Regions from separate parts of the Vibrio vulnificus NBRC 15645 genome, predicted to be linked through region 2. Evidence: riboswitches for the same ligand, from Rfam matches in the RefSeq annotation. Region 2 holds a riboswitch; the other holds the start of a gene.

Region 1 (14,890 bases), 1.6 Mb from region 2:
CAGATAATATTCCGGAAAAGATCTTTAAAAAAGCCTCAGCTTTGGTGCTCACCGCTTATTTGATTCGTTGTAAAGAAGGTGATCCAATGCCTGATGCGACGATGAAAGCTATCGAGTACGCAAAAAAATACGATGTACCTGTTGTTTTGACGCTTGGTACTAAATTTGTGATTCAAGATGATCCAACTTTCTGGCAAGAATTTATTCGTGACAATGTGACGGTAGTTGCGATGAATGAAGATGAAGCAGAAGCATTGACTGGGGAATCCGATCCTTTAGCCGCTTCAGATAAAACATTGGATTGGGCAGACATGGTACTTTGTACTGCGGGTCCGCTAGGTCTATTTATGGCCGGTTATACGGAAGACAGCGCGAAGCGTGAAACATCTCTACCGTTACTTCCAGGCTGCATTGCTGAATTCAATCGTTATGAATTTAGTCGCCCAACGAAAAAGGCATCTTGTGAAAACCCGATTAAAGTCTATTCACATATTTCACCGTATATGGGCGGTCCTGAGAAAATTAAAAATACCAATGGGGCAGGTGATGCTGCACTTTCAGCGGTACTGCACGATATGGCGGCAAACAAATATCACAAAGAAAACGTGCCAAACTCAAGTAAGCACGTGTATGAGTTTTTGACGTACTCATCTTTTTCTCAAGTGTGTAAGTATGCTAACCGTGCCAGTTATGAAGTGTTGGTACAACATTCTCCGCGCCTATCTCGTGGCTTACCTGAACGCGAAGATAGCTTAGAAGAAGCGTACTGGGAAAGATAATAAAAAGGCTCCGAAAGGAGCCTTTTTACTGATATCTAAAATGTATTAGATTTCGAAATCTTCTAGAGATTTACCCGCATCTAATTGAGCTTGGATTGCAGAAGGTGTACGACCTTGACCAGTCCAAGTTTTTTCTTCACCATTGGTGTCAACGTACTTGTATTTTGCTGGGCGAGGAGCACGTTTACCTTTGCTCTTCACTTTAGTTTCGCCAGCAAGTGCGCTGATTAGTGCTTCGACATCGATACCATCTTTAGCAATTTGTTCTGCGATAGCCGCTAGTTTCGCTTCTTGTTCAGCTTTCGCTGCACGTTCTTTTGCTTCCGCTTCTTGACGCTCTGCAACAACAGTTGTCAATTTATCTAGAGCTTCTTCTAATTGCTCAAGAGTAAGTTCACGAGAAAACGCACGTAGGCTGCGAATGTTCAACAGAGTTTTTGTTAGTTCAGACATAACCTTTCCTATATATTCGCTAAGTCGATTGTCTAATAATAATACCGAGAATTAAATTAAACAAACTAGATTAATTCTTACGATGCTAATATTAACGTGCAATACAATATAAGCAATATTAAAAGTAAAAAAATTAAAAAAGAATGATTATAAAATTTCTAAGACAGACGAAAGTTGTAGAAGCAATTCCTTCAACGAACAAAAAGCTGTCTCAAAAATATTTGACGAATGATTAGATGGCTTTATAACAAAATGGTTCAATGAAAAGTGGTTTGTGATCTCATTTTTTCTATTATTAGTAGCATGACGTAAAGAGCATGGATTAATGAAATGGCAATAGAAAACCTGTCTCATATTGATTTTTCAAATTTAATCAACTTAAGACAGATCTGTTGCAATGAGGAGCGTCATGAGTACAATAGCCGCTACCTGATGCGATAAATTAGATTATTTGTTGTTTTTTTAATCGGCAGATAGTTAAGAATTTGTTATCGACGTAGAGGCGCAATGGTAAAGAGTAACTATTATTGGGGTGATGCCAATGAATAATAGTGAAAGGTATCCATTGCCGAAGTGAATTGCATATCAAAGCAGTTTGCTGGGGTTGCATCCGAAAGGAACAACACTGCCATAGTATTTAACTTATAACTATGGAGCGCTACTGTAGGTTGGGTGAAGTGCTCACTTCCCTGTCGCTTAGTTCAACATAAGTAACGGACATCCTGTTTACTTTGTCTGCAGTAGATCTCTAGCCAAACTTTGGTTTTTGAAGATCATGAATTTAATAGATTTTGCTACATCTCCCATCTCACTTTTACCGCCGATAGTGGCACTGACGCTCGCCATTTTAACGCGTAAAGTGCTTGTATCGCTTGGTGTCGGTATTCTTCTAGGTGCAGTGTTACTGAATGATTATTCGGTAGGCTCTGCGGCAGCTTATATTACAGATAAAGTTTCAGCTGTTTTTATTGAAGATGGTGGCATCAATACTTGGAATATGAGTATTGTTGGTTTCTTGTTGTTATTGGGTATGACCACTGCGCTACTGACTCTTTCTGGAGGCACTCGTGCTTTTGCTGAATGGGCACAGACTCGAGTGAAAAGTAAGCGAGGCTCGAAATTACTCGCAGCGTTTTTAGGCGTATTCATTTTTGTAGACGACTATTTCAATAGCCTAGCTGTGGGTGCGATTTCTCGCCCAGTAACAGACCGCTTTTATGTTTCACGCGCCAAACTGGCTTATATTCTAGACTCAACAGCCGCTCCAATGTGTGTGGTGATGCCTGCCTCGAGTTGGGGGGCGTACATCATGACCATTATCGGCGGTATTCTGGTGTCACATGGCATCACTGAATATTCCGCATTGGGCGCATATCTACGTTTAGTACCGATGAACTTCTACGCGATTTTCGCCTTGTTAATGGTGTTTGCGGTTGCTTGGTTTGGTTTAGACATTGGTAAAATGCGTGAACATGAAATTGCCGCTTCACAAGGCCGTGGCTTTGACAATGACGCTGATACCGACCTAAAAGAAGCGCATGAAATTGACGAAGAGCTTGATATCCGTGAAAGCGATAAAGGTAAAGTGACAGATCTTGTTATGCCGATCATTGCTTTGATTATTGCAACGGTTGCTTCAATGCTCTATACCGGTGGCCAAGCACTTGCGGCAGATGGTAAAGCTTTCGACTTGCTTGGTGCGTTCGAAAATACCAACGTAGGTACATCGCTTATTTATGGTGGTCTGGTTGGTTTGGCTGTGGCATTGTTCACTGTGTTCAAACAAGGTCTTCCAGTTGCAGAAATTGCTCGCACTTTATGGATCGGTGCTAAATCGATGTTTGGTGCAATCCTTATTCTGATTTTCGCTTGGACGATTGGTTCTGTTATTGGTGATATGAAAACAGGTAGTTATCTATCTACAATGGCACAAGGCAATATTACCCCGCATTGGCTACCTGTGATTCTATTCCTGCTTTCTGGTTTGATGGCGTTTTCTACCGGAACATCTTGGGGCACGTTTGGTATTATGCTACCTATCGCGGGTGATATGGCGGGTGCGACAGATATCGCTCTTATGCTTCCTATGCTAAGTGCAGTATTAGCGGGTTCTGTTTTTGGTGATCACTGTTCACCGATTTCTGATACGACGATTCTTTCTTCAACGGGGGCACGTTGTCATCATATTGACCACGTAGCGACTCAGTTACCTTATGCACTTGCAGTGGCACTGGTATCTTGTATTGGTTTCGTTGTATTGGGTATGACCGCTTCCGTTATGTTCTCACTAGCGGCTGCAACGATGGCATTCATCATCGTTTGTGCAATCCTCTCTTGGTTGTCAAAAGCAAAGATTGAGTCTTGCCAACAAGCGTAACATATTCATTTATATGAACTTTGAAAGGGTAGCTTCGGCTACCCTTTTTATTTGTCTTATACAAATTGATATTTTTTAAAATAAAGTGTTGCAAAATAAGAGAAGCTTAGTTAGTGTGGTTATCAACGAAGCAATCAAGCTAAGAGCCTATATAAGTATGCGTAATTTTGTAATGAACATTCATCACCATCATCACCCAATCTAGTCTTTCGGGAGATGTACGCATACCCGGGAGATAGGAAACTCCCGGAGGTGAAAATCATCAAATTCAGATTTTAAACCCTCGGGAGACCAACATCTCTCGAGGGTTTTTTAGTTTTTACTTTCATCATTTTCAAATTGAAGCACAGGGACAATGTCATGCAAACACAACGCTTAAGAATTGCAATTCAGAAAAAAGGCCGACTGAGTGAAGAGTGCCAAGGGCTCTTAAAAAAGTGTGGCGTTAAATTTAATATTATGGGTGAGCGTTTAGTCGTGCACTCAGAAAATATGCCAATTGATCTGTTATTAGTTCGTGATGATGACATCCCTGGGCTGATCATGGACGGCGTTGTCGACCTTGGTTTTATCGGTGAAAACGTGCTGGAAGAAGTGCGCCTAGAACGTAAAGCCACTGGTGATGCTTGTCAATTTGAAACCTTGAGTCGTTTAGATTTTGGTGGATGTCGTTTGTCCATCGCGATTGATAAAGATGAAAAATACAATGGCCCTCAGGATCTTGCAGGGAAACGTATTGCGACGACTTACCCACAACTGCTAAAAGCGTATATGGATCGACAAGGTGTGGCTTTCTCAACCTGTATGCTGACAGGCTCAGTTGAAGTGGCGCCTCGTGCTGGTTTGGCGGATGCAATCGCTGATTTGGTTTCAACAGGCGCAACACTAGAAGCCAATGGCCTAAAAGAGGCAGAGGTTATTTTCCAATCTAAAGCAACACTTATTCAACGTTCAGGTGAGTTTGCCCAAGACAAGCAAGCGCTTATCGAGAAGCTGTTAACGCGTATGCAAGGCGTTCAGCAAGCCAAAGAATCCAAATACATCATGCTACATGCTCCAGTCGATAAGCTAGAACAGATCAAAGCACTGTTGCCAGGGGCGGAAGATCCAACCGTGTTACCACTTTCTGCAGAGAAACAACGAGTGGCAGTACATCTGGTGAGTACAGAAAACCTATTCTGGGAAACGATGGAACAGCTCAAAGAACTTGGCGCGAGCTCTATTCTTGTTCTACCAATTGAAAAAATGATGGAGTAAGGCTCATGAGAACGGTTGTTTGGCAATCTCTTAGTGAGACGCAACAAGACGCTATTTTGGAACGTCCAGCGATAACTGAAGGTGCGAATATTACCGCTGCAGTGGCAGAAGTGATTGCGAAAGTCAGAGCAGAAGGTGATGCTGCTCTGATCGAGCTGACGGAGAAGTTTGATCGCGTTAAACCTGAATCGATTCGAGTGACAGAACAAGAAATCGAAGACGCTTCTGCTCGCTTAACTTCAAAAATGAAGCAGGCGCTGGAGCAGGCTTACGCCAACATCGCGAAGTTCCACAATGCTCAGAAACCGACGCCAATTAAAGTCGAAACACAACCGGGTGTGGTGTGTGAACAAGTCACTCGCCCGATACAAAAAGTGGGTTTATACATTCCTGGTGGCAGTGCACCGCTGCCTTCTACGGTATTGATGCTGGGTGTTCCTGCGCAAATCGCGGGTTGCCGTAAAGTGGTTTTATGTTCACCACCACCGATTGCCGATGAGATTCTCTATGTGGCAAAGCTTTGTAATATTGATGAAGTTTACAATGTTGGCGGTGGGCAAGCGGTCGCGGCGATGGCCTATGGGACAGAAAGTGTCACTAAGGTGGATAAAATATTTGGTCCTGGTAATGCTTATGTCACAGAAGCAAAACGTCAAGTGAGTAATGATTTTCGTGGTGCAGCCATTGATATGCCGGCTGGGCCATCAGAAGTGCTGGTGATTGCTGACGAAACAGCAGATGCTGATTTTATCGCCGCCGATTTACTTAGCCAAGCTGAGCACGGACCAGACTCGCAAGTGGTTTTAGTGACGCCATCTGTCTTGATTGCAGATCAAGTAACGGATGCTGTACAGAAACAGTTGAATCAATTATCACGCGCCTCTATAGCTGAAAAAGCACTGGCGTCGAGCTTGATTATTATTGCTGACTCCTTAACCCAAGCGGTTTCCATTTCAAATTATTACGGTCCAGAGCATTTAATTGTTCAAACCAAAAATCCTCGAGAGTTGTTGCCATTGCTGGATAACGCAGGTTCCATTTTCTTAGGTGATTGGTCGCCTGAATCGGCGGGCGATTATGCGTCAGGAACCAACCACGTATTGCCGACGTATGGGTACACCCGTACCTACTCAAGCCTTGGATTGGCTGATTTTTCTAAACGCATGACGGTACAAGAACTCTCTGCGGAAGGGCTGAAAAACCTTGCTCCAACGGTGGTGACGATGGCGGAAGCAGAAGGATTGGACGCACACAAACGAGCGGTCACAATTCGTGTTGAAAAATTAACTGCGCGTAGCTAAGGAAAAGACGATGGAAAAGCTTGCTCGTAAAAGTGTACAGAAACTGACGCCTTATCTTTCGGCGCGCCGCATCGGTGGAACCGGTGATGTGTGGTTGAATGCCAACGAATCGCCATTTGACAATGAATACCGCACAAACTTTGCGCGCTTGAATCGTTACAGTGATTGTCAGCCGAAAGCATTGATTGCTGCTTACGCTGCCTATGCAGGTGTTAAACCTGAACAAACTCTCACATCGCGTGGTGCGGATGAGGGTATCGAATTGCTGATTCGTGCTTTCTGCGAACCAAATGAAGATGCCATTCTTTACTGCCCTCCTACGTATGGCATGTATTCTGTTAGCGCTGAAACTATTGGCGTTGAGCGCAAAACCGTGCCGCTGACAGAGGATTGGCAGTTAGACCTTGCAGGTATTGAAGCCAATTTGGACAAGGTTAAGTTGGTGTTTGTTTGTTCACCAAACAATCCAACAGGCAACTTAGTGAAGCGAGAAGACATCATCGCCTTGCTAGAGATGACAAAAGATCGAGCCATTGTTGTGATGGATGAAGCGTATATCGATTTTTGTCCAGAGGCCTCAACCGTCGATTTACTTGCGCAGTACTCGAACCTTGCGATTTTGCGTACTTTGTCGAAAGCCTTTGCATTGGCTGGCTTGCGTTGTGGATTCACACTTGCGAATGAAGAGCTGATTAATGTACTTCTAAAAGTTATCGCGCCATATCCGGTACCCGTGCCTGTCGCGGAAATTGCGACACAAGCATTGTCAGAAGCTGGCTTGGCTCGTGCCAAGTTCCAAGTGCTCGACCTCAACGCGAATCGTGCCTATTTGCAGGTGGGATTATCAATGATTGCAGGCTTAGAAGTGTTTGAAGGGTGGGGTAATTATCTGCTGGTGAAATTCCCTAATGGTGACGAGCTATTTAAGGCGGCTTGGGAGTCCGGCATCATCTTGCGAAACTCGCCAATCAAAGATTGCGTAAGAGTCAGTGTTGGCAGCCGAGATGAGTGCGAGAAAACACTGGGTTTCATTAGAAACTACTACTCATAAGTAGAGAAAAAATGAATTGCTCTCGCTAAACAGCGAGAGCGCCAAAAGAATAGCAATAAGGAAGTTCGAGTGAGCAAACAACAAAAAATCCTTTTTATCGATCGTGATGGCACCTTAATTGTTGAGCCGCCAGTTGATTTTCAAGTAGACCGTTTAGATAAGCTAAAACTAGAGCCATTTGTTATTCCAAGCTTGTTGTCGTTGCAGGAAGCAGGATACCGTCTAGTGATGGTCACCAACCAAGACGGCCTTGGAACAGACAGCTATCCGCAAGAAGATTTTGATGCGCCACACAATATGATGATGGAGATTTTCGAATCTCAAGGGGTGAAATTTGATGATGTACTGATCTGCCCTCATTTTGAAAAAGACAATTGTTCTTGCCGCAAACCGAAATTGGGCTTGGTAAAAGAGTACCTTCAAGCGGGTAAAGTGGATTTCCAGAACTCATTTGTGATTGGCGATCGTCAAACGGATCTTCAACTTGCAGAAAATATGGCGATTCGTGGTATTCAATACAACCCAGAATCCATGGGTTGGAAACAGATCCTGAAAGACCTGACAGTGAAAGCGCGTGTTGCCGAAGTGATTCGTACCACAAAAGAAACCGACATCAAAGTGGTAGTGAACCTTGATGAGCAAGGCGGCAACGCGATCTCTACCGGCCTTGGTTTCTTCGACCACATGCTGGATCAAATCGCGACGCACGGTGGCTTCCAAATGGTGTGTCAGGTGGAAGGTGACCTGCACATTGATGATCACCACACCATTGAGGATACCGCTCTTGCGTTGGGGCAGGCGTTGAAAGAAGCATTGGGTGATAAGCGTGGTATTGGTCGCTTTGGCTTCAGCCTACCAATGGATGAGTGTTTGGCACAATGTGCACTGGATCTGTCTGGTCGCCCATACCTGAAATTCGATGCCGAGTTTAGCCGCGATCAGGTAGGCGATTTGTCAACAGAGATGGTGGTGCACTTCTTCCGTTCTTTGACAGATACCCTAGCGTGTACCCTGCACCTTTCTTCTGCGGGCGATAATGATCACCACATCATTGAAAGTCTATTTAAAGCGTTTGGTCGTACTCTGCGCCAAGCAATCAAAGTAGAAGGCACTGAGCTACCAAGTAGTAAAGGCGTACTTTAAGGCTAACGTTAGCAAGGAGAAAAACAGTGACAGAACAGAAAGTGGTCATTATCGATACTGGCTGTGCCAATGTCTCTTCGGTGAAATTTGCCATTGAACGCCTAGGCTATGACGTAACGATTTCAAAAGATCCACAAGTGGTATTGTCGGCTGACAAGCTATTCCTACCGGGAGTCGGAACCGCCAGTGAAGCGATGAAAAATCTAGAGGAACGCGATCTTATTAGCTTGGTAAAACAAGTAGAGAAACCGTTGCTCGGTATCTGTTTAGGCATGCAACTGTTGGGCAAAGTGTCTCAAGAGAAAGGCCAGAAAGCCGATGCGTTGGTGGAGTGTCTTGGACTTTGCGATGGTGAAGTGAAGTTGCTGCAAACCGGCGATTTGCCGCTTCCGCATATGGGCTGGAATACGGTATCGGCAAAAACAGGTCATCCACTATTCAAAGGTATTGAAGAAGGTGAGTACTTCTACTTCGTACACAGCTTTGCAATGCCAGTTGGGGATTACACCATTGCCGAATGTGAATATGGCAACCCGTTTACAGCCGCAGTGCAAAGCGGCAACTACTACGGCGTGCAATTCCACCCTGAGCGTTCTTCAAAAGCGGGCGCGAAGCTTATTCAAAACTTCTTAGAATTATAAAAGGGATTTAGTGTGATTATTCCAGCTCTTGATTTAATTGAAGGACAGGTGGTTCGCCTATATCAAGGTGATTACGGCCAAGTAACTGAGTACAAAGTCGACCCAGCAGAGCAGTTCAACTTGTACCACCAAGCAGGTGCCAACTGGCTACACTTAGTCGATTTAACGGGCGCAAAAGATACCACAGCACGTCAGCTTGATTTGATTGCAAAGTTACTGGCAAGCACGCCAGCGAATATCCAAATCGGTGGTGGTGTGCGTAGTGAACAAGATGTGGTTGATTTGCTAGAAGCCGGTGCTCAACGTGTTGTCGTTGGTTCGACCGCAGTAAAACAACCAGAGCTTGTGAAAGGTTGGATGGAAAAATACGGCGCAGAGAAAATCGTTCTTGCTCTGGATATCAACATCGATCAGGACGGCACGCGTAAAGTGGCGATCTCGGGTTGGCAAGAAGACTCTGGCGTGACCATTGAAGCGCTGATTAATGATTACTTAACGGTAGGTCTACAGCACGTGCTTTGCACGGATATTTCTCGTGACGGTACGCTAGAAGGTTCAAATGTCGAGCTTTACGTCGACCTATGTAAACAATACCCACAAGTGCAGTTCCAATCTTCAGGTGGTATCGGCTCTCTAGCGGATATTGAAGCATTGAAAGGCAGCGGTGTGGCGGGGGTGATTGTTGGTCGCGCACTGTTAGATGGCAAGTTCACAGCAGAGGAGGCATTTGCATGTTGGCAAAGCGAATAATTCCATGTCTTGACGTTCGTGATGGGCAAGTGGTGAAAGGCGTTCAGTTTCGTAACCATGAAATCATCGGTGATATCGTTCCTCTTGCTAAACGCTATGCGGAAGAAGGCGCTGACGAGCTGGTGTTCTATGACATTACTGCTTCCAGCGATGGCCGTGTCGTCGATAAAAGCTGGGTGGCTCGCGTTGCAGAAGTGATTGATATTCCTTTCTGTGTCGCTGGTGGCATTAAATCCGCAGAAGACGCAGCACGTATTTTGGAGTTTGGCGCAGACAAAGTCTCTATCAACTCGCCAGCGCTGGCTAATCCGCAGCTTATTACGGATTTAGCGGATAAGTTTGGTGTGCAATGTATCGTCGTTGGTATCGACTCATACTACGACAAAGAGACGGGCAAGTATCAGGTTTATCAGTTTACTGGTGACGAAGAACGCACCAAAGCGACCCAATGGGAAACCCGTGATTGGGTGCAAGAAGTACAAAAGCGCGGTGCTGGTGAAATCGTATTGAACATGATGAACCAAGACGGTGTACGTAACGGGTACGATATCGAACAACTGAATATGGTACGCGAAGTGTGTAAGGTGCCGTTGATTGCCTCTGGTGGTGCTGGTGCCATGGAGCACTTCGCGGAAGCCTACCAAAAAGCCAATGTGGACGGTGCGCTGGCTGCATCGGTCTTCCACAAACAAGTCATCAATATTGGTGAATTAAAGCAGTATTTAAAGCAACAAGGCATTGAGGTACGACTATGAGTTTTAAAACCGCCGAAGTCAGCTCTCTCGCTGAGCGAATCAACTGGGAGAAGGTGGACGGTCTGGTACCTGCCATCGTACAAGATTTCCAATCGAGCCAAGTGCTGATGATGGGTTACATGAACCAAGAAGCCTTGGTGAAAACGGGTGAAACTGGCCAAGTAACGTTTTTCTCTCGTACCAAAGAACGTCTTTGGACCAAAGGGGAAACGTCAGGTAACGTACTGCAATTGGTGAACATGTCGTTGGATTGTGATAACGACACACTGTTAGTGAAAGTCAACCCAATTGGGCCGACGTGTCATACGGGCACGACCACTTGCTGGGATGGTGACCCACAGGAAGAGTCACAAATGGTGTGGCTTCATCAACTTGAGCAGCTACTGGCTGCCCGCAAGAGTGCCGATCCAGATTCCTCTTATACTGCCAGTCTGTATGCTCGTGGTACCAAGCGTATTTCGCAGAAAGTGGGCGAAGAAGGCGTTGAAGTCGCGCTTGCGGCGACGTCGGGCGATAAGGCGGAGTTAGTGTGTGAATCGGCAGACTTGATTTACCATCTAATGGTATTGCTGCAAGACCAAGGCTTATCGATGAATGATGTGATCAATAAGCTTAAAGAGCGTCATAATTAAGATAGAGGCAAGGTCAAGGTTGATAGGGACTAGGGGCCTAGATAGTGAGTGCGCAGGGAGTCTGCGCACTTTATTTTTTTAGAAAGTGTTATGGAATACAGATGCTTCGCTTACGGAAAGGAAAGATCTAAGGTTTTTAGAACCTAGAACCTAGAACCTAGAACCTAGAACCTTGTTTTCCCTTGTTTCTTACCCACAACATTTCTTAAATTTCTTACCGCTGCCACAGATGCACGGATCGTTGCGGCCCACTTTCAAGCTACTGACGGATTGATTGAGACGCGGATCTTGCTCTGGCTCTTCTTCCGGAAAAGTGCCATCAATGTAGTACCAAAGCCCCTCTTCTTTCACAAAGCGAGAGCGTTCTGTCATACAGTAGCGTTTACCGTCTTCATTAAAGTAAGCGTTGAACTCAACAAAGCCTTCATTCTCGTTGCTTCCCGCTTCTGCTTTAACCACTTCAAGCTTGCACCAATCATTTTCAATGGATTCAGCGATGCCTTCGCGCTGTTCTTCAGCATGGCAGCTTGGGTGGTAGGTATTTACAACGTAATCGACCAACCCCAAGACGTGGGCACTGTAACGAGAACGCATCAGTTGTTCCGGTGTGATCACATCGGCATGATGCTTATGGGCAATTTCACAACACAGAGCATAGGTACGGTTTGATCCGCAAGGACAAGAAGCAGCCATAAATTGAAATCTCAGCAAATAAAGCGATAAAACAAACAACCCCACTGTTGTGGGGTTGTTTGTCATTATAACGAGTTACGGTGTCTGCGACAGCAATTCTTGTGTCCACTCGGTTGCTTTACTATATGCCATACACAACTGATGTTCGGAGATCCCCAGTTGTTGCTGATACTGACTCGCCAGTTCCCAATTTGCTTGTTCATAAGCCGTAATGGTAGACAGTATCGTCCCAAGTTGGCCAGAGCGCTCGCTGAGGGCCAGTTTGATCTCTTCATCAACAGGAATGTCTTCGATAATGTCACCGAGAGGCTGGTCTAGCAACGAATCAAGCAGAGAAAAAAGCCCGGTCAGGAAAGCTTGTCCAGGGTCGTATTTGGTTGACGTATGCCCTAATAGCAGTTCACAAGCGCGCGCGCGTTGAACGGCTAACGAGTAGAGTGAGTCTGGTTTATCTTCGTGAACGGATGCCACCGCGACGAGTGAAATAAATCGGCGTAGTTTTTCCTCACCCAAATAGATCAAAGCTTGGCGGAAAGACTTTATTTTCGCCGTAAGGGTGTAGCCTGAGTTCACGTAAGTCATCAACTTATAGGAAAGCGTGACATCAATAGAAAATAGACGTTCCACTTCATTAAAATCAATGGGCTCATCTGCAATCTCTTTACACAGCTGAACGACCGTTAAAAAAGAAGGGTTAATTCTTCTCTTTTGAATCATTTCAGGGCGGCTAAAGAAGTACCCTTGAAAATAATCAAATCCCGCTTTGATCGCTTGCTCAAATTCTTGGTAAGTCTCGACTTTTTCAGCCAAAAATTTGATTTTCAGTTTACGTAGTGAGGCAATAAACTGAGCGGCTTTTTCTATAGGAACGATGCGAATATCAAACTTAATGATATGGATATAAGGTAAGAAGCGTTTCCACGCGCGATTGGGAACGAAATCGTCCAATGCGATGTGGTAGCCCGCTTTGTGAAGTTTGATAATGGCTTCGTATAGCTCATCGGTTGGTTCACAATCTTCCAGGATCTCTATCACCAAGCTCTCTTTTGGGAAGAGCGTTGGTACTAAGTTAATGAGACTCTGGTATGGAAAGTTCACAAAACCGAGTTTGTTTCCAAGCGTATTGTAGTGCGTGGAAAGGAAATGATCGGAGAGTAAGCGACTGGTCGCTAACTCTGGTTCAACTTCGGGGAAGGTATTTTTTGGACCATCGCGAAACAGCAATTCATAACCAATGGTTTTTCTGTTTTGATCAAGAATGGGTTGTCTGGCAACGTAGGAATACTTCAATTTGCTGAACTCTGTTCTGTTAAAGTGCTTTAGATTTGATGATAGCGACTTTTTCCAAAAGATCTATGTCGATTGTTACAGTTTGCTAGCGATGTTGTAGTAATAATTCACTCAGTAAAAAAAGGGCGTTGTTCTAAGGAATATCCATCGGCAGTAACTTTTAAAACAGAGCCTTGGGAATACCAATCACCCAATACAATGCGTGTTAACGGGATATTATCATGTTCGAAGTGATGAATATTAGGGCGATGAGTATGGCCATGAATCATCAGCTTGACGCAAAACTGAGACATGACTTGCTCGACTTCTTGCTGGTTCACGTCCATGATCTCGAGCGACTTATGTTGCTTATCATCACGAACGCCAGACTGCACTTTGGCAACGATTCGTTTCTTAATAAACCAAGGAATCCGTTTGAAGATCCATTGCAGCCATGGCTGATGCACCGTTTTTCGAAACTCTTGATATTTTAAATCGTCAATGCACAGAGTATCACCGTGAAGGATCACGACTTTTTCGCCATAAAGGTCGATGGTGCAGATATCGTCTAAGAGTGTTATGCCCGTTTCATGACAGAATCGTCGACCCAATAAGAAGTCGCGATTGCCTTGAATAAAATAAACGGGAACACCAGCTGTAGTCAGCGCTTTAAATTCGTTGCGAATGCGTTCGGCAAAGGGAGTGCAATCTTCATCACCAATCCAAAATTCGAACAGGTCACCCAACACATACAGTGCTTCCGCGTTCACGGCTTCGTTACGCATAAATTGCACAAAACACTCAGTGATGTCTGTGCGAGAAGGAGTGAGATGTAAATCAGAAATAAAAAGTGTTGTCATAGAAACAAGGGGAGGCTTAGCCTCCCCATAAACCTATCTCAAAAGATGATGAGTAAGATTACTCTTCAATGGTTGCGCCAGTGATTACCACGTCTTCTAGTGGTACGTCTTGGTGCATGCCGTAAGAACCTGTGCTAACGCCTTTGATTTTGTTAACCACGTCCATACCTTCAACAACTTCACCGAATACGCAGTAACCCCAACCATCACGGCTTTCACTACGGAAGTCTAAAAATGTGTTGTTGTTTACGTTAATGAAAAACTGTGAGCTAGCAGAGTGTGGGTCCATAGTACGAGCCATCGCGATAGAGCCGACTTTGTTGCTTAGGCCGTTGTTCGCTTCGTTTTTGATTGGCTCGCGAGTTGATTTCTCACGTAGACCAGATTCCATGCCACCGCCTTGGATCATGAAACCATCGATAACACGGTGGAAAATGGTGTTGTCGTAAAAACCTTCGCGGCAGTACTGAAGAAAGTTTGCGCTCGTTTCTGGTGCTTTTTCTGCGTTTAGCTCAATCTTGATGTCACCAAAATTTGTGTGAAGGGTGATCATGCTGTTTTCCTTTGTGCTGTTTTGTTTAAAGTCAGAATTCTAGCCTAAGTTAAGGCTCATGCAAAATGAAGGACTAAGCAAATTACGCTTTTGTGTTGGAAGTTTAGTCGATTATCGTTTTTCAGCGGAATTGTTATTACCTAAAAACATTGTAGTTGGTATACTGCCGTTTCATTTTAGTTCAATCAATATACAGATAGAGATCATGTTGAAGATATATAACACACTGACAAGACAGAAAGAGGAATTCAAACCAATCACAGCCGGTAAAGTCGGTATGTATGTCTGTGGAGTTACCATTTACGATCTCTGTCACATCGGTCATGGCCGTACATTTGTCTCTTTTGACGTCGTATCACGTTACCTGCGCTATTTA
Region 2 (14,890 bases):
AAAATCGATCAGAACGTGTCAACGTTGGAGCTGTCCACTGTCAATCATGATCCTAGATATCGATCACTTTAAAAAATTCAACGATAGCTATGGTCATGCCGCTGGTGACTTGGTTCTTGTTGAACTTGTTAAGATGGCTGATCTCTCAACACGAGAAATAGATGTTATCGGTCGTTTAGGAGGAGAAGAGTTCGCCGTTGTGTTACCGGGATTAGGCGAAAAGGAAGCATTTGACGTGGCTAATCGATTACGAAGCGTTGTGGAAAACATGCAAGTCCACTATGAACAGCAACTGTTACAAATGACCATTAGCATTGGCGTGGCAACATTGCAGCCGTCGGAGCTTAACACACCTCTCGAACAATTGATGAAACAGGCTGATGAATGCCTCTATCATGCAAAAGCGCATGGTCGGAACTGTGTAATCGCGTCCCAGTAAGGACTGTAATGTAAAAAAGGGCTGTTGCCAGCCCTTCTCAATTATGATGAAAGCGATTGTTGATTCACTTTACTTTCTGATTCTACTTTGTTTTGTTCTTCAAAATCGATTTGTGCTTTCTTCGCTTTCTCAATCATTGGAGTGATGGTTGAGCCCTGAACCAATATTGAAAAAACCACCACCGCGTAGGTCATTACCAGAATAATCTCTTTCACGTCGATGAGCTTATCTGGAATAACCCAGATACCCGATGGAATTGAGAGTGCCATCGCTAAGGCTAAACCACCGCGCAATCCACCCCAAGTGAGGATTTTAATTGACCACGGGTTGTAGCGACGAAAGCGATTAAAGCCGATGTATGAGAGAAAGACGCTGAGGTAGCGAGCTGCTAATACAAGAGGGATGGCAATTGCCATTAAGATCCAGTCCTCTTGGTGGAACTTAAACAGCAACATCGACATACCAATCAGAAGGAAAAGCACACCGTTCAGAAACTCATCAACGAGCTCCCAGAAATGGTCGAGATGATCTTCACTCTCTTTAGAGAAGCCGATGAAGCGCGTCCAGTTACCAATCATAATGCCAGAAACCACCATGGCTAAAGGACCTGAAACATGGAGCACTTCTGCAAAAGCATAGCCTGCTGTTGGAATGCCAATAGTGAGTAGTAGCTCCATTGAGTGGTCATCTGTGGCACAGATAAGATAATGGAAGAGTAACCCCAACGCGAAACCATACAAAATACCGCCGATCGCTTCCTGGATAAACAGCATGGTGACGCTGCCTACCGTGGGGGTTTCGTGGCCAAATGCGATGGTAAACAAAGTCACAAAAATCACGAGACCAAAGCCATCATTGAACAGTGATTCACCTTCAATCTGGGTTGAGATTCGACGCGGTGCCTTGAGTTTTTTCACGATGGCTAAAACGGCTATCGGGTCGGTCGGTGAAATGAGTGCACCGAAAAGCAGGCAGTAAATCAGATCAAACTGAATGCCAATGAGCTGGCAAATGCCATAAAGAGCAAAACCAATAAAGAAAGTAGAGAAAAGTGTCGCTCCTAAGGCTAACACGGTAATTTCCCATTTTTGATCTTTAAGATTGGGTAGTTTGATGCCTAAACCACCGGCAAACAATAAGAAGCCCAAAATACCTTTGAGGAGGAAATCTTCAAAGTCGATGCTCGACATGGTTTGTGTAGCGATTTCAGTTAAGTGGAACCAGTTGTTCTGACCAGCAATTAAAATAAGTAATGAGAGCACCATTGAACCCGCGGTAATCGCGATGGTAGTCTGCATTTTGCCTATCTTGCTGTTTACAAAAGCAATCAGCATTGCTGCAGCGGATAGAAAGCAGAGAGTATAGTAGACCGACATACAGTTCTCTATTTGTAACAATTTGTGAACGAAATTCTCCTCGTTTGATGAGCAAATAGCAATCTCTTTTTCCTAGTAAAATGGTCCAATAAGATTGCAGGCAAAATAGTCAAAATTAGTGTTTTTAGACGTCTAGACTCCTGAAAATTGTGTGATAGGATGTCGATATTAGAAAAAGGAATGAGGCGGTATTGTGGGAAGTAATATTAGAGCGCAGATTGAAGCACAACTGAAGCAGCGAATCTTATTGATTGATGGTGGTATGGGCACCATGATCCAAGGCTACAAGTTGCAGGAGCAAGATTATCGTGGTGAGCGTTTTGCTGATTGGCATAGCGATTTAAAAGGCAATAACGACTTACTGGTGCTAACTCAGCCGCAGTTGATTAAAGAAATTCATCATGCCTATCTAGAAGCGGGTGCTGATATTCTTGAAACCAACACCTTTAACGCCACCACCATCGCGATGGCTGACTACGATATGGAAAGCCTGAGCGAAGAGATCAACTTTGCTGCCGCGAAGTTAGCACGTGAAGCCGCAGATGAGTGGACAGCCAAAAATCCCGCGAAACCGCGCTATGTTGCGGGAGTGCTTGGTCCAACCAACCGTACTTGTTCCATTTCGCCAGATGTAAACGACCCGGGCTATCGCAACGTCAGCTTTGATGAGCTGGTAGAGGCCTATTCTGAATCGACTCGTGCACTGATCCGCGGTGGTTCTGATCTCATCCTTATCGAAACTATTTTTGATACCTTGAATGCGAAAGCGTGTGCGTTTGCGGTGGATTCGGTGTTTGAAGAATTAGGTTTCGCACTCCCTGTCATGATTTCGGGTACCATCACCGATGCCTCAGGTCGAACGCTTTCCGGTCAGACGACGGAAGCCTTTTACAACTCTCTTCGTCACGTACGTCCTATCTCTTTTGGCTTAAACTGTGCGCTTGGACCCGACGAACTGCGCCCTTATGTTGAAGAGCTTTCTCGAATTTCTGAAACGTTTGTTTCCACTCACCCGAATGCGGGCCTGCCGAATGCCTTTGGTGAGTACGACCTCTCTCCAGAAGAGATGGCGGAACACGTCAAAGAGTGGGCGCAAAGTGGTTTTCTCAACCTGATTGGTGGTTGTTGTGGCACCACGCCAGAACATATTCGCCATATGGCAATAGCGGTGGAAGGAGTGAGTCCTCGTGTCTTGCCTGAGATTCCAGTCGCCTGTCGTTTATCTGGCTTAGAGCCGCTGACTATCGCCAAAGATACCCTTTTTGTTAACGTGGGTGAGCGTACTAACGTTACTGGTTCTGCGCGCTTTAAACGCTTGATCAAAGAAGAACTGTATGATGAAGCGTTGGACGTTGCACGTGAGCAAGTTGAAAACGGTGCGCAAATCATCGACATCAACATGGATGAAGGGATGCTCGATGCAGAAGCGTGCATGGTGCGTTTCCTTAACCTATGTGCATCTGAACCTGAAATCTCCAAAGTGCCGATCATGGTCGACTCTTCTAAATGGGAAGTGATTGAAGCTGGCCTCAAGTGTATCCAGGGCAAGGGCATCGTGAACTCTATTTCTCTCAAAGAGGGGAAAGAGAAGTTTGTCGAACAGGCGAAGTTGATTCGTCGCTATGGCGCCGCTGTGATCGTAATGGCATTTGATGAAGTCGGCCAAGCGGATACGCGTGAACGCAAACTGGAGATCTGCACCAAAGCCTATCGTATTTTGGTTGATGAAGTCGGTTTCCCACCGGAAGATGTTATCTTCGACCCCAATATTTTCGCCGTTGCAACGGGCATTGATGAACACAACAACTACGCGGTCGACTTTATTGAAGCGGTGGCAGACATCAAACGCGATTTGCCACATGCGATGATCTCAGGCGGGGTATCGAACGTTTCCTTCTCATTCCGCGGCAACAATTACGTCCGTGAAGCGATACACGCTGTATTCCTTTACCACTGCTTTAAGAACGGGATGGACATGGGCATCGTGAATGCTGGCCAGCTCGAAATTTATGACAACGTGCCTGAAAGGTTACGTGAAGCGGTCGAAGATGTCGTACTGAACCGCCGCGACGATGCCACTGAACGTTTATTGGAGATTGCCGAAAAGTACCGTGAAAATGCCGTAGGCAAGCAAGAAGACGCATCGGCACTGGAGTGGCGTACTTGGTCTGTCGAGAAACGTCTTGAGCATGCTTTGGTTAAGGGGATCACCGAGTTCATTGTCGAGGACACCGAAGAAGCACGCTTAAACGCCAGCAAGCCACTGGAAGTGATTGAAGGTCCTCTGATGGACGGCATGAACGTGGTGGGCGATCTGTTTGGTGAGGGCAAAATGTTCTTACCACAAGTGGTGAAATCAGCACGCGTCATGAAGCAGGCGGTGGCTCACTTGGAGCCCTTCATCAATGCATCAAAACAAGCAGGTTCTTCAAACGGTAAGATCTTATTGGCGACGGTGAAAGGGGATGTACACGATATCGGCAAAAACATTGTTGGCGTAGTACTGCAATGTAACAACTACGAGATCATCGATCTCGGTGTGATGGTGCCGTGTGAGCAGATCTTGAAAGTCGCGAAAGAGCAACAAGTCGATATCATCGGTCTTTCTGGTCTGATTACCCCATCACTCGATGAAATGGTGCACGTAGCCAAAGAGATGGAGCGTCTTGGCTTTGACTTGCCTTTGCTTATTGGCGGCGCGACAACATCCAAGGCGCACACTGCGGTGAAGATTGAACAAAACTACTCACATCCGGTGGTATACGTGAATAACGCCTCTCGCGCAGTCGGCGTGTGTACCTCGTTGCTCTCTGATGAGTTACGTCCTGCGTTTGTTGAACGCCTGCAGGCCGATTATGAGTTGGTTCGCGATCAGCATAATCGCAAGAAGCCGCGTACTAAGCCTGTGACGCTAGAAGCAGCACGTGCGAACAAGGTGGCGATTGATTGGCAAAGCTATACGCCTCCTGTACCTAGCCAGCCAGGTGTGCACGTGTTTGACGACTTTGATGTGGCGACGTTGCGCCAATACATCGACTGGACACCATTTTTCCTCACGTGGTCCCTAGTGGGCAAATACCCAACCATCTTTGATCATGAAGAAGTGGGCGAAGAAGCGAAGCGTTTGTTTGAAGATGCTAACGAGTGGCTAGATCGTATCGAACAAGAGGGGTTACTCAAGGCGCGTGGTATGTGTGGTTTGTTCCCCGCGGCAAGTGTTGGTGATGACATTGAAGTCTATACCGATGAGTCTCGCACTCAAGTAGCGAAAGTGCTGCACAATCTTCGTCAACAGACGGAGAAACCCAAAGGGGCGAATTACTGTTTGTCAGATTACGTTGCTCCAAAAGAGAGTGGCAAAAATGATTGGATCGGTGCTTTTGCTGTGACGGGTGGTGTGAACGAGCGTGAACTCGCAGATCAGTTCAAAGCACAGGGGGATGACTACAACGCGATCATGATTCAAGCGGTTGCCGATCGTCTAGCGGAAGCTTTTGCAGAGTATCTGCATGAACGTGTCCGTAAAGAGATTTGGGGCTATGCTGCCGACGAAAACCTTTCAAACGAAGAATTGATCCGTGAGAAATACCAGGGGATCCGTCCTGCGCCGGGTTACCCTGCCTGTCCTGAGCACACCGAGAAAGGGCCGTTGTGGGAACTGCTTAACGTAGAAGAAACCATTGGCATGTCACTCACCAGCAGTTACGCGATGTGGCCGGGAGCTTCGGTATCAGGATGGTATTTTTCTCATCCCGATTCGCGTTATTTTGCCATCGCACAAATTCAGCAAGACCAAGTGGAAAGCTATGCTGAGCGTAAAGGTTGGGATTTACTGGAAGCCGAAAAATGGCTTGGTCCAAACATTAATGGCTGATACTGGCCAGCGTTGAGAAAAAGAAAAGGTCACAGCGATGTGACCTTTTCTCTTTGGATCAATGTGATCTTAAAACGATGTTTAGCGCTCAAAAAGATCTTGATGCAGTTTTTGGATCACACTCTTTGAGTCGTGAGCATCGACTAAGAAGCAAAGGTTGTGATCACTTGCCCCGTAGCAGATCATACGTAAATTGAAATCCCCTAAGGTGCTGAAGACTTCTTTAGCGTAACCCTTGGTTTCCATATGGTTACCAATCAATGCCACCAAACACAGATTGTGTTCAACTTCGACCGTACACAGTTCTTCCAGTTCTTGACGAGCGGCTTGTGGTAGCTCAGGTGCACCACCAGAAGTATCCGTTTTGTCTAGAGTGAGGGAAACGCTGATTTCTGATGTGGTGATCAAATCCACGGAGATTTTGTGTTTCGCGAGAATTTCAAACACTTTGGCAAGAAAGCCGTATGCATGGAACATCTTCGCACTGCGTAACGTCACCATGGTTTGGTTGCAGCGCAGCGCTAATGCACGGAAAAGTGGTGAACTCTGAGCTTCGTGGCGAATCCAAGTACCGCCTTTTTCTGGCTCTTTTGACGATCCGACAAAAACGGGAATGTCGTGACGAAGGGCTGGAACGAGGGTTGAAGGGTGCAGGATTTTTGCACCAAAGTTCGCCATTTCAGACGCTTCTGCAAAGCTGATTTCTGGAATTGGCGCCGCTTTCGCTGCAATGCGCGGATCCGTGGTGTAAATCCCAGGGACGTCAGTCCAAATTTCTAACCCGGTTGCTTTCAACCCTTCAGCTATCAAGGCCGCACTGTAGTCACTACCACCACGACCTAAGGTGGTGGTATTGCCTTCCTCATCCGATCCGATGAAGCCTTGAGTCACTACCACGTAATCGCGGCAAAGTGGCAAAAGCTTCTCTTGCGCCAGCTCTGCAATCTTCGCCACGTCCGGCTCTGCGCGGCCAAAGTTGTCGTCTGTGCGTAGCACCTCTCGAATATCAAATCGCACTGCATTGACACCGCGTTCACGCATCAACTGGGCCAGAATATGGGTCGACATCAACTCGCCACACGCGACCAAGTGGTCGGTGAGTTTATTGCTGGCTTGAATGGATGCCGCTTCAGCAAGGCTAGTAATGGTATCAAGAATCGCATACACCTCTGCTGCCGCTTCGGTGGCATCTTCCAATTGATTGAGAATCGCATCATGAATTTCAGCCAATTGGGCTAGAAGTTCAGCGCGTCTTTCTTGTGATTGAACACCATTGGCTAACTCTACCAATAGGTTAGTGACACCAGTGCATGCACTGCTTACGACTAAGCGTGTCTCTGGATTGTTTTCAATAATGGCCGAGCAACGACTCATTGCCTCAAAGTTTGCAACACTTGTTCCACCAAATTTCGCTACATTCAATGCGCTCACGGCATTTCTCCCACGACTTCCGAAAAATATTAACCGTTGGTAATCCAACATCCGATGTTTGTTTTGGTGAGGAAAGGGGCAGAGCGGTTTAGAGAGGTCAGTTTGAATAATCAGAAAATCCATCTCAGAAGCTCTTCATCAGGCTGAGCTGATGACAGTTGATGGGACTCAACCCAAGTCAACCGACAGATCAAATCCTGCAATTTTGATCTACCTCGGCACTACTCCCCCTGAATGTTCTGTGTTGGAGTTGCGGCTCCACAAAACATCTGCCTGGGCAGTGCTCCTCTTCTGCAAAAAGCTTAAACATTGAACGTTTTTCACACTCCAATGTCAACGCTTAATTCGATCTTGATTGAAAGTTTTTATTAACAAATTTGTGACACTGGTTTGACCTCTAAGACTGTCGGCTAATTGCTGTCGTTGCTCGTTTGCTTTAGTGTGGAGAAACATAATTTGCATTAAAACGATTACGCTGTCCGTTAACCTTTTTCACGCTTAGCAAGGAGCCGGTATGTCAATTCAAAGCTTTATTCCACCACGTCGTATTTTAATGGGGCCAGGACCGTCTGATATTTCCCCGCAAGTACTACAAGCACTAAGCCGCCCAACGGTTGGGCACTTGGATCCGTTGTTTATTCAGATGATGGATGAGCTCAAACAACTGCTTAAATACGCCTTTCAAACTGAGAATGATTTTACCATTGCAGTTTCTGCACCAGGTAGTGCGGGAATGGAAGCGTGCTTTGTGAACCTGATTGAGCCGGGAGATAAAGTCATCGTCTGCCGCAATGGGGTGTTTGGTGAGCGCATGCGTGAAAATGTCATTCGTGCTGGCGGAGAGGCGGTATTAGTGGATGATGAATGGGGAACGCCAGTCTCGGTTGAGAAGGTCGAGCAGGCCTTAACGCAACATCCGGATAGCAAAATTTTGGCTTTTGTTCATGCAGAAACATCGACAGGCGCAAGAAGTGATGCGGAGACATTGGGGAAATTAGCAAAACAATATGGTGTGCTGACGATTGTTGATACGGTCACTTCGCTGGGAGGTATCCCGCTTAAAGTCGATGAATGGCAACTTGATGCTGTGTATTCCGGTAGTCAAAAATGTCTGTCTTGTGTCCCTGGTCTTGCTCCTGTGACGTTTTCTTCTGCCGCCATTGAGAAAATTCAATCACGCAAAACACCCGTGCAAAGCTGGTTCTTAGACCAAAGCTTAGTGTTAGGGTATTGGAGTGGGGAAGGAAAACGCAGTTATCATCATACTGCCCCCGTTAATAGCTTGTATTCACTGCACGAAGCGTTGTTGATGCTGAAAAATGAAGGCTTGGAGAACGCTTGGGCACGGCATGAAGAAATGCACAACAAGCTGAAAGCAGGTCTCGAAAAGCTGGGTTTCCAATTTGTGGTGGATGAAGAGTACCGTTTGCCTCAATTAAACGCGATCTATGTGCCTGAAGGTATCGATGAAGCGAAAGTGCGTAGCCATTTGCTTGAAACTTATAACTTGGAAATTGGCGCTGGTCTGGGAGCGCTCGCTGGTAAAGCGTGGCGTATAGGCTTGATGGGTTACGGTGCGAGAGAGGAAAATGTCGCGTTATGTTTAAGAACGCTTGAAGAGTCGCTCACTCAATAGTCTTTGGTCAATGAACAATAAAAAAGCGAAGCTGGTGAGCTTCGCTTTTTTATTACACGACAAATTACTGACTGGATGAAACGGAGTTAGACAATGCCGCCGACGGTGGTTGATAGTGAATGTTGCTAAAGTCGTTTTTAGGGAAGAGGAACTCAGCTTCCGCCTTTACTTGTTCTGCCTTACTCAAATCGTCAAGCCCTTGGTAGGCTAAGATCAAATTGGAATAAAACGCAGGTCTTGGCTTGGTCTTAATGATCTCAAGGGACCAATCGATATAAGGTTGAATCAGCTTAGCGTCCTGTGTTGCTAAACCAATATTGAGGTAGGTGCTGTAGACATCCCAGTCGAAGCGATCTTTCCACACTACGGGGTTGGTGACGCGTTGTAAGAGCTCTGGATTAACCGGGCGAGTGGTTTCAAACTTGGTCAGCACGTAGTTAGTATGCAGGGCGCTCAGCATGTAGAAAGTGGTCAGTATCGGCACCACTAAACTGGCGACTCGTAACGCCGTTTTACTGATGCGAGAAAAACTTACGCTTTTGACTTTCGCTACACGTTGATCAACCCAATAGATGAGCATGATGAAGATCAGCCAGTGTGCCGCGGAGTGATAAAAAGGGTACTCCAGTTGACTGTGAAGTACGATCGGCACAAACAAGGCAAACATGGCCAAACGCGTGCCTTTCTTGGCACTGTAGATTCGGTTCAATACCAAAATGGCGGCGAGAAAAATCCCCAATAGCGGAACCAGCCCGCCTTCTACGCCCCAATAGAGCAGCTCGTTATGTGGATGATCCATCGCTGGAAGTGCTGGTGGATATTGCTTGTTGAGCAAGTGCTGCCTTGCCGTGTACAAGGTGTAGGCAGACTCAAAATTGCCGTAACCGTAACCAGTGAAGGGCTTCTCTATCAGCATATCGAGTGCTTGCGGGAAGGTATAGGCTCTTGCTGATTCTAAGTTGGTTTTCTGCCCCGCCAAATTGCTCTCGGTGCTGTGAAGTAGTGCACCGGATAAGCTTAACCCCAGAATAATTGACCCCAGCCAACCCCAAAAACGAATTTTAGTACCAAATCGGTAGAGATAGGGCAGCAGCAAAAGAGTGGCAATCATGGCGGCTAGCCAACCGGTACGAGAGGCTAACACCACGATCAAAGGGACTGTGAGCAGTGGAAGCAAATAGAGTAAAGTGATTTCGCTCAGATGCTTATTGTATTTGTGTGGTTGTCTCGCTAGTAGGTAGCCAGAAATAATTAACCCTGTTGCAAGAAAGCTTGCCATCACATTGGGCTGCTGGAATATACCATAGGGTCGATTTGACAGCGTGTCATACCCCATCCAATTACCGGGTTTGAGCCAAAGGAACTGGTAATAGCCGATGAAGGACTCGACCACGACTGCCAATACGATGAGCCATAACAAGCGTTGTTTGTGTTTATTACTAAAGCTGAATTGTTGCAGCAACACAAAGAAGCCAAAGCCAGCCCAGAGACCAACTAAGCGACCCACTGACTGCATGTAGTGACTGTTGGCATAAAAAAGTGGCACGGTCAGAATGAGACAACTGACAAATAGGCCAATGGTCAGTTTGGAATAACGTAAAGATTGCTGACTAGCAAGTTGGTAGCAACCCAGAGCAAAGACAAAGGAGAACGCAATCCAAGTGGTTGGGTTGAAAGAGAGCGCAAGCCCTGCGCCTCCAGGATTGGGCATAAAGAAATGCATAGCGACGAGAAAGAGGATCGCCAGTGCCAGTAAAAACTTTTTGTTGAGAGGCACTTGTGCCTTAGGTTCTGCTAATTGCGTACCGCTTACGTGTATCGTTGCCATAACGTGAATCTTAATCTGAAAAAAGAAACCAGCTTTACGCTGGTTTCATCACTTTACCTGTTTTTTCTATTTCAACATAGGCTTAAGGAAGCGTGCGGTATGCGAACCTTCGATCTGCGCCACATCTTCAGGTGTTCCTTGAGCAATGATTTCCCCTCCACCTTGGCCGCCTTCTGGACCTAAGTCGATGATCCAGTCGGCCGTTTTGATCACATCTAAATTATGCTCAATCACGACAACGGTGTTGCCATGATCGCGCAAGCGATGCAATACGGTCAAAAGTTGCTGGATATCGTGGAAGTGTAGGCCCGTCGTTGGTTCATCCAAAATATAAAGGGTTTTTCCCGTATCGCGTTTGGACAACTCACGGGCCAGTTTCACCCGTTGTGCTTCACCGCCAGAGAGGGTGGTGGCCGCTTGACCTAAACGGATATAAGAAAGACCAACATCCATTAAGGTTTGCAACTTGCGCGCAATGACGGGAACTGGGTCGAAAAAGTCTCGAGCATCTTCCACCGTCATTTCCAGAACTTCATCAATGCTCTTCCCTTTATAGTGGACTTCTAACGTTTCTCGGTTGTAGCGCTTGCCCTTACACACATCACAAGGCACGTACACATCGGGTAGGAAATGCATTTCAACCTTGATAACACCATCACCTTGGCAAGCTTCACAGCGGCCACCACGAACGTTAAAGCTGAAACGCCCAGGTTTATAGCCACGTGAACGAGACTCTTGGGTGCCGGAGAACAACTCTCGAATCGGAGTGAAAATCCCCGTATAGGTCGCTGGATTCGAACGCGGTGTGCGACCTATCGGGCTCTGGTCGATATCGATGACTTTATCGAAGTGCTCTAAGCCTTTAATAGACTTATAAGGCGCTGGTTGAGCAGTGGTTGCCCCATTGAGTTGAGTATGCGCAATTTTGAAGAAGGTGTCGTTAATCAGTGTTGATTTACCTGAACCAGAAACCCCGGTGATACAACTGAATAGCCCGACAGGCACTGAAAGATTGACGTCTTTAAGGTTGTTGCCACTGGCTCCAATGAGTTCAACCGTTTTGTTCTTATCTCTTGGTGTGCGTTGGGTCGGCACAATAATCTGCTTGGCACCGCTTAAGTATTGTCCGGTCAAGGAATCTGGATTGGCGAGAATCTCGGCCATTGTTCCTTCGGCAACCACTTGGCCACCATGTACGCCAGCGCCAGGGCCAATGTCAATCACATGGTCGGCACAACGAATCGCATCTTCATCATGCTCTACGACTAATACGGTATTGCCGAGATCGCGTAAGTGCGTCAGTGTTTTGAGTAAGCGCTCATTGTCACGCTGGTGAAGGCCTATTGATGGTTCATCGAGCACATACATCACCCCAACCAAACCGGCACCGATCTGACTAGCTAGACGAATACGCTGTGCTTCGCCACCAGACAAGGTTTCAGCGCTGCGAGACAAGTTCAAATAATTGAGGCCAACATTGACTAAAAACTGCAGTCGATCGTTGATCTCTTTCATGACCTTCTCAGCAATTTGAGCTCGCTGCCCGTCAAGCTTTAAGGTGGCGAAAAAGGTCAATGCATCAGCGATACTCAACTCGACGATTTGCGGCAATGTCGTGTCATTAATAAACACATTGCGAGCTTCTAGGCGCAGACGTGTTCCGCCACAACTGGCGCAAGGTTTGGTGGAGATATATTTTACCAACTCCTCTCGTACCGAGTTAGATTCTGTGTCGCGATAACGGCGTTCGAGTGTATTGAGAATGCCTTCAAATGGATGACGTTTTAGACGAATGTCGCCTCGATCGTTGATGTACTTAAATTCGATTTCAGTGCGCCCTGAGCCTTTTAAGATCACTTCTTGGATGCGTTTTGAAAGCGAGTTAAAAGGGACATGTAAATCGAAATCGTAATGCTCAGCCAGCGATGTGAGCATTTGGAAATAGTAATAGTTTTTCTGATCCCAACCACGAATCGCCCCTTGCGCAAGACTTAAATTGGCATCTTGAATCACTCGGTCAGGATCAAAATATTGTTGTACCCCGAGGCCATCACAAGTACCACATGCACCGGCTGGGTTATTGAACGAAAACAAACGTGGCTCAAGCTCTTGCATACTATAACCACAGTGGGGACACGCAAAGTTGGCGGAAAAAACGCTCTCTTCACCGTCACCCTCCATAGGGGCAATCACAGCGATGCCGCCTGAGAGTTCCAGTGCCGTTTCAAAGGATTCTGCGAGTCTTTGTTGTAAATCGCTACGCACTTTAAAGCGGTCAACCACCACTTCAATGGTGTGCTTTTTGTGTAACTCTAGCGTTGGTGGATCGGTGAGGTCACAGGTCTCTCCGTCAATACGAGCACGGATAAAACCTTGAGCAGCAAGGTTCTCTAATGTTTTAACGTGTTCGCCTTTGCGCTCTTTTACTATGGGGGCGAGCAACATCATTTTGGCACCTTCAGGCAGCTCCAGAACTTTGTCGACCATTTGACTAATGGTTTGAGCGGCTAAAGGGACTTGATGTTCAGGACAGCGAGGCTCACCAACGCGGGCATACAGTAGGCGAAGGTAGTCATACACTTCTGTGATGGTCCCTACGGTTGAACGCGGGTTGTGTGAGGTGGATTTCTGCTCGATAGAAATTGCTGGCGAGAGGCCTTCAATGTGGTCAACATCGGGCTTTTCCATCAAAGAGAGAAACTGGCGAGCGTAGGCTGACAGGGATTCTACATAACGTCGTTGACCTTCAGCGTAAAGGGTATCAAAGGCCAAAGAAGATTTCCCTGAACCCGATAAGCCAGTAATGACGATCAACTTATCTCGTGGGATAGTGAGATTAACATTTTTGAGATTATGGGTACGTGCTCCGCGAACTTCTATCTTGTCCATCTTTGATGCTCTGTGTAATACCAACAAGTTGAGCAAGTATTACATAGTGTGAGAAATGTGCAATAAAATACTGGATAAAAAAACAGTTAAAAATAAGGCGCTTTATCCAAAGCGCCTTACGTATCGGTTTAGAGGACGTTGATCACTTCTCTTTTTGCGTACTAAATTTACCCAGCTCAGATTTCTTTTCATCTTTCAGATAAAGGTTTTGGTAGCAATAGTTGGTTGCTTCGATATAGCCTTCAACGCTGCCGCAATCAAAACGACGACCTTTAAACTTGTATGCAAGCACACAACCTGCTTTTGCTTGTTTGAGTAGCGCGTCGGTGATTTGAATTTCACCGCCTTTACCTGGCTCTGTTTGCTCAATGAGATCAAAAATATCTGGGGTAAGAATGTAACGACCAATAATCGCAAGATTACTTGGCGCGGTGCCAGGTTCTGGCTTCTCCACCATGTTGTCTACGCGGAAGAGATCGTCTTTGATCATCTCACCAGAGATAACGCCATATTTATGGGTTTCATCTTCAGGTACTTCCTGAACTGCAACGATGGAACAACGGAACTGCTTAAACAGCGCGACCATTTGTGCCAAGACACCTTGTTCTTCATTGACACAAAGGTCATCGGCTAACACCACGGCAAAAGGCTGATCCCCAACGAGCTCACGGCCCGTTAAGATGGCGTGCCCTAAGCCCTTCATCTCACGTTGGCGAATGTAGGTAAAGTTCGCGGAGTCGATCAAAGCTCGTACATCTTCCAATAAGGCTTCTTTGTTGGTGCCACTAATCTGATGTTCTAGTTCGTAGTTTTTATCGAAGTGATCCATGATTGAATGCTTACCACGACCCGTCACAATGCACATTCCGTCCATACCCGCTTGGATGGCTTCCTCCACACCGTATTCGATCAGAGGTTTGTTCACCACTGGCATCATTTCTTTTGGCATCGATTTGGTCGCAGGTAAGAAGCGAGTGCCGTAGCCAGCGGCAGGGAAAAGGCATTTTTTAATCATTGAATAGTGTCCTTATCAAATCGAACTCCTCACCGAAACAATACGCACGTAAAAATTAAAGCCGAGCGCGCAGCATTTCCTTTGTGGTGTGTCGTTTCATAAACAGTTAGTTATCATTACGGGCGATTCTAACCTGTTATTTTGTCATACGTTACACTCTAAAGGAAAATTCGCGATCTTCTTACTTATGAGATCAAATTTTGGTCAGCCCACGCGGCAGCTTGGACACGATTCTTCACGGAAAGTTTTCTAAAGGTTTGATAGAGATGCGACTTTACGGTGAACTCGCTAATGAAAAGATCTTCGGCGATTTGAGAATTTGATTTGCCAGACTGCACGCAGCGTAGCACTTGAATTTCTCTCATCGTGAGATCCACATTCACTGGTGAAGTGTGTGAGCAA

The links. Region 2 has a riboswitch for lysine ahead of lysC (lysine-sensitive aspartokinase 3). Riboswitches for the same ligand answer to the same signal wherever they lie in the genome.
Region 1: another riboswitch for lysine. It lies ahead of tet(35) (tetracycline efflux Na+/H+ antiporter family transporter Tet(35)); the one in region 2 lies ahead of lysC (lysine-sensitive aspartokinase 3).

What each region holds. Positions count from the first base shown of each region.
Region 1 is NZ_CP012881.1:222,813-237,702, reverse strand. It holds gene AOT11_RS00995 (inosine/guanosine kinase) at 1-779, shown strand, start outside; gene AOT11_RS00990 (H-NS histone family protein) at 825-1,232, opposite strand; lysine riboswitch at 1,722-1,901, shown strand; gene tet(35) (tetracycline efflux Na+/H+ antiporter family transporter Tet(35)) at 2,008-3,609, shown strand; His leader region at 3,790-3,926, shown strand; gene hisG (ATP phosphoribosyltransferase) at 3,970-4,866, shown strand; gene hisD (histidinol dehydrogenase) at 4,872-6,167, shown strand; gene hisC (histidinol-phosphate transaminase) at 6,178-7,218, shown strand; gene hisB (bifunctional histidinol-phosphatase/imidazoleglycerol-phosphate dehydratase HisB) at 7,288-8,361, shown strand; gene hisH (imidazole glycerol phosphate synthase subunit HisH) at 8,388-9,002, shown strand; gene hisA (1-(5-phosphoribosyl)-5-[(5-phosphoribosylamino)methylideneamino]imidazole-4-carboxamide isomerase) at 9,015-9,752, shown strand; gene hisF (imidazole glycerol phosphate synthase subunit HisF) at 9,734-10,507, shown strand; gene hisIE (bifunctional phosphoribosyl-AMP cyclohydrolase/phosphoribosyl-ATP diphosphatase HisIE) at 10,504-11,139, shown strand; gene AOT11_RS00940 (YchJ family protein) at 11,329-11,832, opposite strand; gene AOT11_RS00935 (EAL and HDOD domain-containing protein) at 11,908-13,122, opposite strand; gene lpxH (UDP-2,3-diacylglucosamine diphosphatase) at 13,230-13,961, opposite strand; gene AOT11_RS00925 (peptidylprolyl isomerase) at 14,020-14,514, opposite strand; gene cysS (cysteine--tRNA ligase) at 14,720-14,890, shown strand, end outside.
Region 2 is NZ_CP012881.1:1,889,991-1,904,880, forward strand. It holds gene AOT11_RS08845 (sensor domain-containing diguanylate cyclase) at 1-439, shown strand, start outside; gene AOT11_RS08850 (cation:proton antiporter) at 481-1,815, opposite strand; gene metH (methionine synthase) at 2,009-5,689, shown strand; gene lysC (lysine-sensitive aspartokinase 3) at 5,771-7,120, opposite strand; lysine riboswitch at 7,241-7,419, opposite strand; gene AOT11_RS08865 (pyridoxal-phosphate-dependent aminotransferase family protein) at 7,635-8,756, shown strand; gene AOT11_RS08870 (PglL family O-oligosaccharyltransferase) at 8,821-10,584, opposite strand; gene uvrA (excinuclease ABC subunit UvrA) at 10,651-13,473, opposite strand; gene galU (UTP--glucose-1-phosphate uridylyltransferase GalU) at 13,616-14,488, opposite strand; gene AOT11_RS08885 (response regulator transcription factor) at 14,674-14,890, opposite strand, start outside.